DNA from 3 places in the Paenibacillus sp. IHB B 3084 genome. Region 2 is predicted to be linked to each of the others. Evidence: riboswitches for the same ligand, from Rfam matches in the RefSeq annotation. Region 2 holds a riboswitch; each other region holds the start of a gene.
The links. A riboswitch is a leader RNA that binds a small molecule or an ion and turns the genes downstream of it on or off. The one in region 2 is predicted to bind cobalamin.
Positions count from the first base shown of each region.

Region 1 (5,183 bases), 280 kb from region 2:
GGACTTACAGATATTGTGAAGGAAGCAGGAGCGGAGCTGGCCGGGGTTGGCTGCGTGATCGAAAAGAGCTTTCAGGAAGGCCGTGGACTGCTGGAACAAAGAGGCATCGCCGTACGCTCTCTTGCACGTATCGCATCCATGGCACCGGGCGAGGTTCATTTTATAGAAGAAGCGGGTGCGGTAATTCCTTCCGTTAAGGAGAATGTGGGATGTTAAGCAAACAAAAGTTATTCGCGCTGGGCTTCCAGCATGTGATGGCGATGTACGCTGGAGCGATTGCCGTACCTCTCATTGTAGGGGGAGCATTGCACCTGACGCCAGCCCAGATGGCCTATCTGGTGGCTGCCGATTTGTTCACTTGCGGGATTGCTACGTTATTACAGATTATGGGCACGCGGTTTTTCGGCAGTAGATTGCCTGTCATCCTGGGCTGTACGTTTACGGCGGTGGGTCCGATTATCGCGATTGCGTCGACCTCGAATTTGGCAACCGCGTACGGAGCCATTATTTTATCAGGTATATTCGTGGTGCTCGCGGCACCGTTGTATGGCAAGCTGCTACGCTTTTTCCCGACGGTGGTTACGGGTTCGGTTGTTACGATTATCGGCCTGTCCCTCATTCCGGTGGCGATGAATAACGTAGCAGGGGGTCAGGGTAGCGCGGATTTTGGACAGCCGCGTAATTTGTTGCTGGCGTTAGTTACTTTGCTGGTTATTTTGCTTGTGAATCGGTTGGCAAAAGGCTTTTTGCGCTCGATTTCCGTGCTCATCGGTCTGTTTGCGGGTACGGTGGTTGCTTATGCGATGGGAATGGTACATTTTGCTCCAGTGGCGCAAGCGTCTTGGGTGAGTGTTGCGCAGCCGTTTTATTTTGGTAAGCCTGAGTTTAGCATTATGGCAGTATGTACGATGATTATCGTTAACATTGTCAGCATGGTCGAGTCTACGGGCGTTTATTTGGCAGTAGGCAAGGCGATTGATCAAAAGGTAGAGCAGAAGCAAATCGTCAATGGTCTGCGTTCCGAAGGACTTGCGATTATGCTTGGTGGTATTTTTAATGCGTTTCCTTACACGGCTTTCTCGCAAAATGTAGGTCTGATTTCGCTGACACGCGTCAAGTCGCGGAACGTTATTTTTGCTGCGGGTGGTATTATGGTTGTTCTTGGTCTGTTGCCCAAGCTGGCTGCCTTAACGACAGTGATTCCTAATGCTGTGCTGGGCGGGGCGATGATCGTTATGTTCGGTTCGGTTGCTGCGTCGGGCATGTCTATTTTGTCAGAAGTGGACTTGCGGAAGGAAAGCAATCTGCTGATCGCGGCATGTAGCATTGCGGTGGGCCTCGGCTCTGCCGTGCTGCCCCAAATGTTCGACCAACTGCCGAGCTTTGCCAAAATGCTGCTGCAAAACGGCATCGTATCCGGCTCGATCACGGCGATTGTCTTGAACATCGTTTTAACGAAAAAACAAGCCGAATCGGTCAAAGGTGTGACAGTGTCGGAGGTTCCGCAGAAGGTTTGATAATTAGGATTAGATAAAGACAGCCGGAGAGAGGTCGTAAGCCTCTTTTTCCGGCTTTTTGGCATAGAGTTATTGATAAAGCCCTCTTTCTGTATGAAGAAGGGAATTTGAGATTCTATTAGAAGAATTTGCTAGAGTGGTAGGCAGAGGCGTGGTACGGAAGTTTCGGAACAAGCGAAAACCCACCGCGTAATTAGGTTGGCCCCTAACGGTGGGTTTCGTTTGCATTAACATTCAGTTATGCAGCGCGCCGTGGTGGTGATCCACAGCCTTTCAAGTCCTAAGAGTCTTTGCCGTTGGTAGCGGCGAAGACTCTTTTTAGTATACGGACACGATGGGTATCTCTATACCTAATTTTATCACGTCCATTGCGTGCATGCAACGCAAAGTCATAGCCTTGATTCTCGCCGTATCGTTCAAATTTAAATTATTATGCGACATTTGTTGACAAGCCTGTAACAACAAAATAAGATAGTCCTAAATCGTAATGAAAAAGAATAAAGGAAGAAAACAGGTGTGAGCCGGACTTTCTATCTACAGGGTTTCGTTGAGATCATGTAGATGGCTGTTGTACGTGCTCACTTAAAAGGGAAGTTCGGTAGATTCCGACACGGACCCGCCACTGTATACAGGCATCAGCAGGGAATTGCTGTAGCTTTCGGAATAGCCACTGGAACTGTGAAGAACCGGGAAGGCCTGAAAGATACGCCTGAAGTCAGGAGACCTGCCTGTTTTAACATCACTGTCAGACCCACGGGATGCTGGGGAGGTGGTTGGGCGTGCTGCTTACGGAATGTCTGAAACCGATCCGATCCCTTCTATGATTAGAGGTGCTTTGAGGTGAGCTTTGGCATTTTATAATGAAAGCATTTCTGACTGCTGATCAGGCGGTCGGGGATGCTTTTTTTTGCGTTAGGTATTTGTGAATGACAAGATAGAGGGGGATAAATAAGATGATAAGCAATCGTAAAAAGCGTTCATGGTCCATATGCACAGGGGTGATGCTGCTACTGGCAGTTATGGCTCTTGCGGGATGCTCCACAACTAATAAGACGGCGGACAGCTCCGACAAGGGCGAAAACACATCCGCACAACAGTCCACAACGGACAAAAAGCTGGTGATGGCGTATACGTGGAAGCCGTCAGGCGTTGACCCGCATGGCGATAATAGCTGGGATGTTATGCGTTCTGGCGCAGGCGAGACACTTGTCCGTTTGAATGAAAAGCTGGAGCCTGAGGCTTGGCTGGCCAAGGAATGGAAGCAGGATAGCCCCACAGTCTGGACGTTCAGCTTGCAGGATAAGGTCACTTTTCATAACGGAAAGAGTATGGACGCGGAAAGTGTAAAAACTTCCCTGCTGCGCTCCATTATGAAAAGCCATCTGGCGAAGGATTTGCTAGATGTAAAGTCAATTGACGTAACCGGGCCGCTGGCGTTGAAAATTACGACAAACCAGCCGAATGCGGCGCTGGTGTCCAATCTGGCTGATCCGTCGACGATTGTGCTGGATGTAGCGTCCATAAAGGATGAGCAGAGCTACCCTGCGATGACAGGTGCTTTTAAAATTAAAGCGTTCAACAAGGATCAATCCTTGGTCGTAGAGCGTTATGACGGATATTGGGGCGAGAAGGCCCGGCTGGCTGAAGCAACGATGAAGTTCATTACGGACGGCAATTCGCGCCTGCTGGCGCTGCAATCCGGCGAAGTAGATGTAGCGACCGATATTCCGGTGGATAACGCGGAGGTATTGAAAAAGAACGATAAGCTGCAAGTGCTGTCGGCTCCCTCTTTGCGCACCCATATGATCGTGTATAACATGGAGTCGTCTCTGTTCAAGGATGCCGCGAACCGCAAAGTAGTGGACAGCTTGATACCACGTGCATCCATTGTGAGTGCGATCATGAGAGGCTATGGTACGGAGGCAAGCAGCCCATTCCCGAGCATTCTCCCCTTCGGTAAGGTCGAGCGTAAAGCGCTGGACGGAACGCCCGAGCAGCTATTGACGAAGGATGGCTGGAAGAAGGATGCCCAAGGCACATGGACCAAGCAAGGCAAGCCGTTCGAAGTTACGTTGCTGACCTTTCCTCAACGTCCAGAGCTTTCGGTGATGGCTGAGGTGATTCAGAGCCAACTGCTGAAGGAGGGCATCCAGGTGAAGATTCGCAAGGTGGAAAATATCGACGAGGCACTGACCAAAAACGATTGGGATTTTGCCATGTACAGCATGCTGACTGCCCATACGGGGGAGCCGCAATATTTTATGGACATGTTTTATTCCTCTAAAAGCGAAGCCAATGTAAGCCGTTATAGTTCCAAACCGCTGGAGAACCTTCTTGGCAGCTTGAAGCTGGCGAAGGATACAGCGCAACGTAATGCTGTGACACTGCAAGCGCTGGATATCATTAATACGGATTTGCCGCAGTCGTTCATTGTTCATCCGGACAATGTATTTGGGGCGAAAAAAGGGGTGAAGGGCTTCACGCCGCATCCGATTGAGTATTACTACATTACGGCGCAATCCGATATTGCGGAATAACGGGCTGCATACCCTATGATTCGTTTTATTCTGGAACGTGTGGCGCAACTGGTCATCATTGTGTTTGTTGTATCCACGCTGACGTTTGTGCTGATGAGGCTGGCTCCCGGCGACCCTGCTACCATTCTGCTCACCGCGCATAATGTGCCTGCCTCTGAGGAGGCGTTGACGGCGCTGCGTAAGGAGCTGGGCTTGAGCGAGCCGCTGCATATTCAGTATGTGAACTGGCTGCGGGATGTGTTCACAGGGCACTGGGGCACCTCCTATGTATCCAAGGAGTCGGTGCTAACCGAACTGTGGAACAGACTGCCCGCTACTGTGGAGCTGGCTTCGGCGGGCTTTGCCGTCATGACGGTCCTGACTCTTGGAATGGGACTGGCCGCCTCAGTAAAATCCAGTGGTTGGCTCGATCGTCTGGGAAGGCTGTTTGCACTGCTGGGATCGTCCATTCCCTCTTTTTGGCTTGGCTTTCTGCTGATTTACCTGTTCTCCGTCTGTTTGGGCTGGCTCCCGTCCATGGGTCGTGAGGATTGGACTCATTTGGTACTGCCAGCGCTGACCCTTGGGGCAGGTTTGGGGGCTGTGCAAGCCCGTGTGCTGCGTGCCCAAATGCTGGAGCTGGGTGACCGGAATTTTGTGAAGGCGGCGAAGGCCCGAGGCTTTTCCCGCAAGCATATTCTGTTTTTTGAGATATTCAGGCATGCGATTTTGCCGATCATTACGCTGTTAGGCACAAATTTGTCATTTATGCTGGCGGGTAATGTCATTGTAGAGACGATTTTTTCATGGCCGGGTTTGGGCAAGTATTTTATAGATGCGATTACGCAGCGGGATTATCCGGTGATCCAGGGGTATGTCATTTTTGCTGCATTTTTAATCGTAGGTGTTCAGTGTTTGGTGGATGTGGTTCAAGCGGCTGTAGATCCGAGGTTGCGTTTGCGTTAGGGGAGGAAGTTGAAAATGAAAAACATGCGGCTGTCCTTCAAAGGGAGCTTGCTGACGGGAGGCGTAATGCTGGGCCTGATCGTATTGCTCGGGCTACTTGCTCCATGGGTTGCCCCTCATGATCCTCTCAATGTCGATCTCCTGAAGCGCTTGGAGCCGCCCAGCCGGGAATATCCTTTGGGTA
Region 1 covers NZ_CP013203.1:2,775,007-2,780,189, forward strand. Annotated here, with positions in the region: gene ASL14_RS13035 (xanthine phosphoribosyltransferase) at 1-216, shown strand, start outside; gene ASL14_RS13040 (nucleobase:cation symporter-2 family protein) at 210-1,517, shown strand; cobalamin riboswitch at 2,060-2,263, shown strand; gene ASL14_RS13045 (ABC transporter substrate-binding protein) at 2,471-4,054, shown strand; gene nikB (nickel ABC transporter permease) at 4,070-4,999, shown strand; gene nikC (nickel transporter permease) at 5,015-5,183, shown strand, end outside.
Region 1: another riboswitch for cobalamin. It lies ahead of ASL14_RS13045 (ABC transporter substrate-binding protein); the one in region 2 lies ahead of cobJ (precorrin-3B C(17)-methyltransferase).

Region 2 (5,183 bases):
CAGCTCGACCAATTGTGGATGGAACCCAAAATATCCGCCCATTTCCACGTGTAATTCAGGATGAGACTCCGCAAATTCCTCTGTCATTTCTCCGATACGCTTAATCAGCACACCCGTGAATAGAAAGTATGGGAGCACGATGATTTTTTTGGCACCTAGACGTAGACAGCGTTCCAAGCCATCTGGAAAAGAGGGCTGAGTCACACCGATAAAGCTGCTCTCCACCCACGTATACGGGAGTTTTTCCCACAGCATACGGGTAATTTTGAAAAAGTCGCTGTTCGCATCCGGATCGCTGCTTCCGCGTCCCAGCACCAGCACAGCCGTTTCTTCATCCGTCACCTCGGCAGAAGCCTCCACAGCGCTATCCATACCGGCTGGAACCGCAACCGGACGGGCCTCTTTCAAGCGGCTTTGCAGAATACTGACAATTTTTCGTGAACGCCAATCGGACGTCCGTATACAAATTCCACCTGCGGATATTTCGCCTTTGCCCGGTCAATCGCCATCGGAATATCAATTTTGGCATGTACCGCTGCGAACAAAATAATCGGAATAAGAACGACACGCGTCGCCCCTTTTTCCACACATGTCTGCACTCCTTCGGCAATGCCGGGACGTGCCAACTCCAGGAAACAGGTTTCCACGCACATATCCGGTACCCGATCTGCCACCGCCTGTGCAAATTCCATCAGCTCCTGATTCCCCTCCGGGTCCCGACTTCCATGTCCAACCAACAATATTGCATTCACTGCTGTATTTTCCTCCTCATCAAAATAGGGATGACCTGCAAGACGCCCTATTTTATCTATATGCTTACATCCATAAAAACAGGCTTTCTAGCCCATTAATCGCCACAGACGGCATTCACTTCCACTATTGCAGGCGCATCTTCATGCCGAAAACCCGCTACCACGCCCACACGCTTGAAAAATTTATGAAAACGCTCGTTCGGATGCCCTTTTTCCTTATATTCAGCGATGACATTCTCAACGATATCCGTAATCTGATCCCCCGGAATGCCCTCTGCCACAGGTTGAGCGGCATGAGCGTTGCGTCCGAATTTTTTGCCGCCGAGGAACAGATCATATCCTCCCTTGCGGTACACAATCCCGATATCCTCCAGCACCGCTCCATAGCAGGCCATACCGCAGCCGTTCAAAGCAATGCTCGTTTCCTTGGGTGCCTGCAATCCGCCCAGTACAACCTGTAGATGCTCCGCCACAGGCACAGCGTCATCCTTCTCCATATTGCAGAAGTCGCACGCCTTCATCTTAAACACATCGCCAATCGGCATCACGATGAATCGTTCATCCCGTAGCCGCCCTACCAGCTCCTCCGGGTCCGCGCACGGCACGCGCAGCACGATCTGGTGATCCGGCGTGTACTCCAGCTCGCCTTCATCACCCGCTACCTCGGCGAGCAGCGCCATCTGGCGAGCGGTGAACTTCTTGTTTCCCACGCCGGGGGAAACGCCCACCTCAAACAGCGCAGGCTTGCCAAAGCTGCCTGTCGCTGTCCCGGCCGTAGCCACCGCTCCGGCCACGGCTGCCGTTCCGGCGACGCTCACGGCGGGCGCTTGCCCGTTCCAGCGCGCGCTCGCTTCGCCCGGCAGCTTGCCGCCCGCAGCGAGGCGGCTCAGCGCCTCCGCTGCCAGCGATGCCGGGGCCGCCCCGGCTTGCGCCGAAGGCGCGGCCTGCACGGCAGCCACCGCTTGCGGGCGTGCCTGCGTGGCAACCGCAGCAGCACCGCTCGCGGAAGGCGCGGGCGCGGTCCCGCCAGCTCCCGCAGGGGCTGGCACTGCGGGTGCTGCGCCTGTCTGCGACGCATTCAGCGCGCGATCCTCTTCCGCACCCAGCGACCACGGCTCCGCTTCCGTGCGGAGCCGCTGATGCGGCTTGAGCGCCTGCTCGGTCGCACCCAACGTATACTTGCGCTGATACCCGCGCGGCGTCACGATCAGACCGTCATACACCATCGTCGAAGAATTGCCGATGATGACGGTCGTCAGCATACCGATATCATGGTTGAGCATGTTCTCCAGCGTCGTCACAATTACTTGCTGACGGTCGCGATAAGCACTCTTGACCAGCCCTACCGGAGTCTGCGGATCACGGTAGCGCAGCAAAATGGACTGCGTCTCAACTATCTGGCGTGTACGCCGACCACTGCGCGGATTGTACAGTGCAATGACAAAATCCGCCGAAGCTGCCGCTTCTACACGTTTCACAATCGTTTCCCAAGGGGTCAAATGGTCACTCAGACTGATCGTGCATGCATCATGCATGACGGGCGCACCCAACAGCGAAGCACAGGACTGAATCGCCGATATTCCCGGCACGACTTCTACCTCAACCCCGTCCTCACGGCGCCAGCCCTTTTGCATCAGCACTTCGTACACTAGCCCGGCCATGCCATATACGCCTGCGTCTCCACTGGAAATGACGGCTACCTTCTTGCCCATCTCCGCCTGTCGAACCGCCTCCTGCGCACGGCTCACTTCCTCTGTCATGCCTGTGCGCACAATCTCCTGTCCGTTCAACAACGGGCGGATCAGATCTACATAGGTGTTGTAACCGATAATGACCTCACTCTCGGCCAGCGCGTCCAGCGCCCGTTTGGTGATATGTTCCATATCCCCCGGTCCGAATCCAATCACGAGCAATTTTCCTAATGGGCTCATCGTTATCCTCCTTCTTAAATCTATGCTATGTTTTCCACACTTCTATCTATTTCACTTATATATGGACATCCTGTAACTAAAAAAAACCCATCCTGCCCGGATGGGTTTCCTATGTACGCATCGTATCATCAGACGGACACAGCATAAGAAGACACTTCTTGTCTTCCGCCATCGTGCCGTTGCTTTCCATCTGCCTGTTCACGCTTGAAATGCTTCTGCATGTTCAGCTCCACGCAAACCTGCAACCAACATGGAAAAAGCAGCGTGCGCCTGATTTCCTGATTTCGTACACCCATCCTCTCCGCGAAGGTTAACGGTGCATACAGATCAAGGTAGGTCTCCTGGCTCGGCATCAACAGATTTTTTCGTCTTCCCCGTTTTCTCACGAGTGACGTCTGAAAAAATCCTCTTCCTTACAGTGGCGGGACCGCTCGGGACTTGCACCCGATTCCCTGTTACCCTTCGCTATCACAAAGGCACCTTGTCTGTCCGCTATTTGATTATGGGTCTTATCATAACCTTGGCTCAATCAGTTGTGCAAGCATGAAAAACGCTTTATTTCAAGTTCTCTGCCTTATTTTTTAACATATGCAACAATTCGTCCGGGTCCGCAGAGATACTCAGCAGCGTTGGATGGTCAACTCCGGTAAATCCCTCGCGCACACTATGACGCACCATTTCCGCCAACGGGTCAAAATATCCGTTCACATTCAGCAGCCCGATGGGCTTGCGATGAATGCCGATTTGCGCCCAGCACAGCACCTCGAACAGCTCTTCAAATGTTCCCAATCCCCCCGGAAGGGCAATAAAGGCATCCGCCATTTCGCTCATGACCGCTTTGCGTTCATGCATGCTTGCCACCTCAATAAATTCGGTGACTCCCCGGTGAATAATCTCTGCATCGAATAACAGGGTCGGCATAATCCCGGTGACCTGACCGCCCCCGGCCAGCATCGCATCTGCGACCTCACCCATCAGCCCCTTGCTGGAGCCTCCATAGATCAGACGAACATGATGTCGGGCCATAGCCTCTCCAAGCTTGCCTGCCTCCTGAAGATATACCGATGAATGTCCGGGTCTGGACCCGGCAAATACACAAATGGAATTCATAATGTCTCAGCTCCTGTTCTGGTATCCCGCATCGAGGCTTTTTCATTATATTAAATAAATATTTTCGTTATAACAAAAACTTCTGTCGATGCATTTCCAACAAAAAAAGATAAAGACCCTGTAGGCCCTTATCTTTATTTTACCCTTTATCACAAGGATATAGGTTAGTTTTCAGTTCACAACTTCAAGACCGTAGCCGTGCACCGAGGCGCTATGCTCAAAATATCTTCCCAGCTCCACCATCATCGCGCCCATTCGTTCCTCCACTGGAAACACGATCCGTTCAATACCTTCCTCCAAAATGGACTGCGCCGTCACCTTGCCTACCGACACAGCGATCACATCATGGCGAAAAGCTTCCAGCACGTCTTCCATCTGCTTCTGTTCCCTCGCATATTGGCACAAAAAGCGGATTTGCGGACCACTGGTGAACGTAACTGCATCAACATTACGATTTACGATATCCGCTAGCAGTGCTTGCAAATTCGCTTCCTCGGGTGGAATATGCTTATAAGGGAGCACCTGCCGGGTAACTGCCCCCTGCTCGTCCAGCCATTTCACCAGCCGTGGGGTCGGATCACCATGCAACTGCAACAGCACTTCCTTCCCCTTCAGATCATACGGCGCAAAAGCACGCGTCAACCCGTCCAAACTTCCATCCTCGTCCCGTACATCTGGTATGAAGCCACGCTTTTTGAGTCCATTGACCGTCTTGTAGCCGCGCGCCGCAATGTTCGAGGATTGCAGCAGCTCCATAATCTGCTCCGCCACGCCCATATCCTCCGCCATATCGAACAGCGCGTCCAGCCCCATACCTGTCGTAAAAATGTTCCAGTCCGGCGGCTGCTTCACCCACGATACAACCGCATTGCGCAGCTCAATATCATCCAGAAAAACCGTACCCTGGGCCGGACGCTGCACTGGCTCGCCTCCCATTTTTGCAACCAGCAATGCCATTTCGTCTGCTTTACGGGGACCGGCAAGGGCAACTCTCTTGCCTGCCATGCGTTGTGCCATCCTGTTCCCTCCCTTGTAGAAATCGAAGTCATAATCCTTTCTACCAAGTATACAATTAGAGGGCTGAAAGACAAATAAGAATTCTTTTTCCAATGAATATAGTAAACTTATAAGTTAGCTTGTCCTGTTCTGCCTGCCTGTTGGCTTTCTTGCTGGCTCGTGCTATCCTGCTGACTCACACTATCCTGCTTCTCTCCAGATGGCTTAGGATATTTGCTATCTTCTTTAGGCTTGGATCGGAGCAGCAGCCATAGCACAAAAGGCATGAAAACAAAGAAAATAACCATTACCATCGTCCATTCCCGGCTGAAATCATAAATTTGGACGATATTAGAGAACAGCATAAAGGAACAGACATAACCCAACAAGCCTA
Region 2 covers NZ_CP013203.1:3,059,083-3,064,265, reverse strand. Annotated here, with positions in the region: partial or broken gene ASL14_RS14400 (sirohydrochlorin chelatase) at 1-752, opposite strand, end outside; gene cobJ (precorrin-3B C(17)-methyltransferase) at 848-2,683, opposite strand; gene ASL14_RS27170 (hypothetical protein) at 2,812-3,039, opposite strand; cobalamin riboswitch at 2,998-3,181, opposite strand; gene ASL14_RS14390 (LOG family protein) at 3,239-3,793, opposite strand; gene ASL14_RS14385 (uroporphyrinogen-III synthase) at 3,965-4,810, opposite strand; gene ASL14_RS14380 (GerAB/ArcD/ProY family transporter) at 4,918-5,183, opposite strand, start outside.

Region 3 (5,183 bases), 2.0 Mb from region 2:
ATCCGGTCGATGACGAAATTTTATGCGATTCCGGGCTTGCGCTTGGGCTATGCGATTGCTCATCCGGACTACATCCGGCGAATGACGGCCAAGCAGGTGACCTGGAGCGTGAACGGACTGGCGTTGCTGGCCGGAGAGGCGTGTTTGCGGAGCGGTGAGGCGTACGAGCGCCGCACGCAGGAGCTGATTGCTACGGAGCGTAGCCGTCTGCTGACCGCTTTGGCGGAATGGGGTTGCGGTGTCATCCCCGGTGAAGCGAATTACGTGCTGGCACGGGCGCCGGGGACGTGGAGCGCATCGGCCATTCAACAGGCGCTTGGACAGCGCGGGATTCTTATACGTAGTTGTGCCATGTACCCGGGGCTAACGACGAGCCATTTTCGAATTGCAGTCAAGGACACGGAAGCCAACGGCATGCTACTGTCTGTATTGGGTGAAGTGCTGGAGGAGGAACGGCGGCGTGACAGTTAGCTTGATCATGATGGCTGCATATCTTCTGGACAGGCTGATCGGCGATCCGAGGTGGTTGCCACATCCGGTCATCGGCATGGGACATGCCATTTCTGCCTTGGAAAGGGCAATTCGCCGCCGGGTTCACAGTGACCGTGGTTTGAAACGCGCTGGCTTGCTGCTGCCACTGATTGTGGTGGGCGGCTCCTTCGCGCTTGGCTGGACGTTACTGCGCTTGCTCGCCTGGATTCATCCGTGGCTGTCTGTCGGCGCGGAAATTGTGCTGATCGCCACCACGATTGCTTCCAAAGGACTAAAGGACGCCGGAATGGCAGTGTATCGCGAATTAAAGGCGGGTGATCTGCCTGCGGCACGCCGGGAGCTGGGAATGATCGTCGGGCGGGATACGCAGCAGCTCGATGAGCCTGAGATTGTGCGCGGTACCGTCGAAACGGTGGCTGAAAATATCGTGGACGCGATTATTTCCCCGCTTTTTTATGCCCTGATCGGGGGAGCACCATTAGCGCTGGCTTATCGTGCCGTGAATACCCTCGATTCCATGGTTGGCTACAAAAATGAAAAGTATCTGCATTTGGGCTGGGCCTCGGCACGTCTGGATGATGCCGCTAATTACATTCCGGCACGCCTGACAGCGGGTATGCTGGTAGTAACAGCGTGGGTTTATGGGCATGATGCTGGACGTAGCTGGCGTATGGTAAGGCGAGATGCGCGGCTGCATCCCAGTCCAAACAGCGGCTTTCCGGAATCAGCAGTTGCGGGTGCACTGGGGATTCGCCTCGGAGGCTATAATGTATATCATAGCGTGCGCTCCTTTCGCGCATATATGGGAGAGCTGGTGCGACCGATGGAGCCGGATGATATCCGGCATACGATCCGGCTGATGTTTGCCGTGTCCAGCATGTTTGCGGGATTGTGTCTGTTCGTGTCCGCCGGATGCTATGCACTGGGGTGGATACAGTGAAGCGTGACACACCGAATGCTGCCTATAGAGCAGGAAGCGATATGACCTTGAAGCATTATTTTACAGAACATCAGCAGTGGGACTTGGAACTTGTGCTGGTGCGGCACGGCACAACCTTATGGAACAGGGAACGTCGATACCTGGGGCACTCCGATCTGGGATTGCTACCGGGAGCAGAGCAAGAATTAGAGCCTTTGCGGGAAAAATTACAGATGCATTCCTTTGCCCGAATCTATTGCAGTGACTTGATACGTTGTCGTCAGACCTTGCAGATCATTTTGCCGGAATCGGAACTGGGACCAGAGCTTGGAGAGGGAACCCACTTCGAATTGAAACCGGAATCACGGTTGGAGCTGACATCCAAATGGGAGTCTGAACGTTTCCTATCTAATAGTTCCGCTAGGTCTGCCATCATGGAACCACATCTGAGAGAGCTTCATTTTGGGGAATGGGATGGAAAAACGTATGACATGCTCAAGGATGTGGCGTTGTATCGAGCGTGGATTGATGAGCCGCAGCGAATTACGCCGCCGGGGGGAGAGCCTTGGGCAGACTTTGTGAACCGCCTCGATGAATTCCTAGACTCTTTGTATGAGTGGCGTAAAATGATGGATGTTCAGAAAACAGGCATGCCTGATGCCCCACCTTCTGTTCTGGTCGTCACGCATGGTGGAGTGATTCGTCAGTTGGCTTGTATGCTGGTACCGGGTCATGATTTTTGGAGTCTGAATCCGAAGCCGGGAGCGGCAATTACGATTCGGTTGAGGCTGGGAGAACGACACCAGTGGATAGGAGAGGTGTTTTCTTTTTAGGTCAGATAGGGGCAAGTGAACAGGCGGTTTGGGTTGTAAGCCAGTCTTTTTTAACCTATAATCATCAAGTAAAAGAACGGCTTGACCAACACTACATCAAATATCCAGCAGACGAGGTCGGTGTAGCGGGATGAAACCCTCGGGTTCTTTCCGGTGCGCTGTTAAAAGGGAAGCCGGTGTGAATCCGGCGCGGTCCCGCCACTGTAAATGGAAAAATGCCAGCCCGCCCAGCTATATGTGCCGCAAAGCACATGAAGGAGCAACAGGCTGTCGCATGGTTCTGTAAGTCAGGATACCTGCCCGTCCGCCTGTCACCATAGTCCTTCGAGGAAAGGATGACGTGTTCGCAGTGACTGTCCATGCGGAAGAAACTGCCGCCTGCATATGAGCTGCGCTAACGTGACCCCTGTATCCTTATCTGAGGATGCAGGGGTTTTTTGAAAGGAAAAGAAGGCTGGATTTAGCAGATATCGGATGATGTTCAAGTGACGCTCTTAAAGAATTTATATGGAGGGGTGTAAATCATGGCAGGGAATAAAATAAAGGTCTGGACAACAGGCTTATTGGCTCTGGTCTTGGCGGTTGTGCTGAGTGCATGTGGAGCTAACGGAAAGAACGCTGAAAATAAAGGGGATCAAGTCTCACAGCAACCGGGACAGACAGCAACCGCTCAGGAGCCTCCGGGCAAAACGGTCTACCCGTTGACCATTAAGGATGCGACCGGGCAGGAGTTTACGTTCAAAAAAGCGCCGGACAAAATCGTTTCCGTCTCCCCGGCTGAAACCGAGGCGCTGTTCGCCATTGGACTGGATAAGGAAATTGTCGGCGTATCCGACTATTCCGATTACCCGGAAGCGGCTACGAAGAAGCCCAAAGTGGGCGGTATTATGAAGCCGAATGAAGAGGCGATCATCGCCGCGAATCCCGAAGTCGTTTTTGCAGGAATATCGCTCAGTGAGCAGGCGACGACCAAGCTGCGTGACCTGGGAATCATGATTTTTAAAACCGAGCCGAAAACGGTTGAAGATGTCATGGCTAACATTGAACTATATGGGAAAATTACCGACCATCAGAAAGAAGCGAGAGCGGTAACCGACAAGATGAGAGCAGATGTTGCGGAAGTGAAAGACGGTGTTAAAAATATCGGCAAAGGGCAGAAGCTGAGAGTATACGTCGAATTTTCACCCGGCTGGACGGTTGGCAAGGGAGAGTTTATGGATGAGCTGATTTCTTTGGCGGGCGGGGAAAATGTAGCTGCAACCCAAAAGGGCTGGTACCAGATCAGTGAGGAAAATATTATAGCGGCGAATCCGGACGTAATATTATACAGCAAAAATGTCAAGGACGACAAAACAGGCCAGACGCTCGGCGATATTATCAAAGCCCGTAGTGGATGGGATCAAATATCGGCTGTTCGTCAAAACCGGGTGTTTGCCGTGGATGATAATCTGATCAGTCGTCCGGGTCCGCGTGTAACGGAAGGTCTCAAGGAAGTGGCCAAGGGCGTGTATCCTGAAATTTTCAAATGACTCGTAGACTGATCGGCTTTGGAGGGGCAGGTCTTGCCTTATTGCTGCTGACGCTGTTGCTCTGTCTCGGCATCGGCTCGGCCAAGCTTCCCGTCAGCCAGATCACGGGTATTCTGGTCAACCATCTGCCGTGGTTAGGTGAGACGTTTACACCGGATTGGAATCCATCCACAGAGCAGATTATTTTGAAGATCAGACTGCCGCGTGTCTTACTGGGAATGCTGGTAGGCGCAGCGCTTGCGCTGGCGGGAGCCGGATTTCAAGGTGTGCTGCGCAATCCGCTGGCTGATCCGTACACGCTGGGGGTATCCTCGGGTGCTTCGGTAGGGGCAGCAGTGCTGATTTATTGGGGGCTTCAATTTTCGTTTGTAGGCGTATGGACACTGCCGCTGGTGGCATTTACGACCGGAATGCTGACGTTGTGGATGGTGCTGACGTTGGCGCGGGAAGGCGCAAAAATTCCGACGCAAAGCCTTATTTTATCGGGCGTGGTGATGCAATCTTTTCTGGGTGCAGTTGTTTCTTTTCTGACAGCCATGTCGAAGGAGACGGTTAATGAAATATTGTACTGGACAATGGGGAGCCTCAGTCTGCGCGGCTGGTCGTATACAGGCATCCTTTTGCCTTATGTGGTCATTGGGCTGGTGTTTCTGTGGAACCGGGCACGAGTGCTGAACATTCTGGCCTTGGGTGAACGTCAGGCGGCTCATATGGGGGTTAATGTAGATGCAACGAAGCTATCTGTTCTTATCATATCCACGCTGCTGACAGCCGCGGCTGTCTCGGTATGCGGAGTGATTGGCTTTGTGGGACTCGTTGTACCGCACATCATCCGTCTGGTGACGGGCCCCGACTATCGGATGATCGTTCCGTTATCCGCGCTGGGCGGGGCTATTTTCATGGCTTGGGCCGATACTGCGGCACGTACGCTACTGGCTCCGACCGAAATTCCACTGGGTGTCATGACGGCCTTTGTCGGTGCACCGTTCTTCGCATATCTCCTGTACCGGAACAAGAAGCTGCGCAGGGGGGATTGCTGTGAAGGAACCAAGTGGACCACAGGCATCGCGAGTCCGGGCGTTGGAGATTGCCAGTCTGACTCGTGATTTTGGGGAATTCCATGCGTTAAAAAATATAAGCTGGAGCGTAGACGAAGGAGATTGGTGGGGCATCATCGGCCCGAACGGGAGTGGAAAGTCGACGTTGCTGCATCTGCTTTCCGGTGTGGATCACGCGACTTCGGGAAACGTTCTTGTATATGGTAAAAAGGTCACTAGCTATGGCAGAAAAGAGCTTTCCCGTCTTGTAGCTGTGCTCCAGCAGGAGGGGCTCCCCCCGGTGGGTTACACGGTAAGGGAAGTCGTGGAAATGGGACGCTTTCCCCATCAGGACTGGTTTGGTAGAGAAAAG
Region 3 covers NZ_CP013203.1:1,048,838-1,054,020, reverse strand. Annotated here, with positions in the region: gene cobD (threonine-phosphate decarboxylase CobD) at 1-471, shown strand, start outside; gene cbiB (adenosylcobinamide-phosphate synthase CbiB) at 461-1,432, shown strand; gene ASL14_RS04900 (histidine phosphatase family protein) at 1,474-2,244, shown strand; cobalamin riboswitch at 2,369-2,562, shown strand; gene ASL14_RS04895 (ABC transporter substrate-binding protein) at 2,769-3,773, shown strand; partial or broken gene ASL14_RS04890 (FecCD family ABC transporter permease) at 3,770-4,807, shown strand; gene ASL14_RS04885 (ABC transporter ATP-binding protein) at 4,812-5,183, shown strand, end outside.
Region 3: another riboswitch for cobalamin. It lies ahead of ASL14_RS04895 (ABC transporter substrate-binding protein); the one in region 2 lies ahead of cobJ (precorrin-3B C(17)-methyltransferase).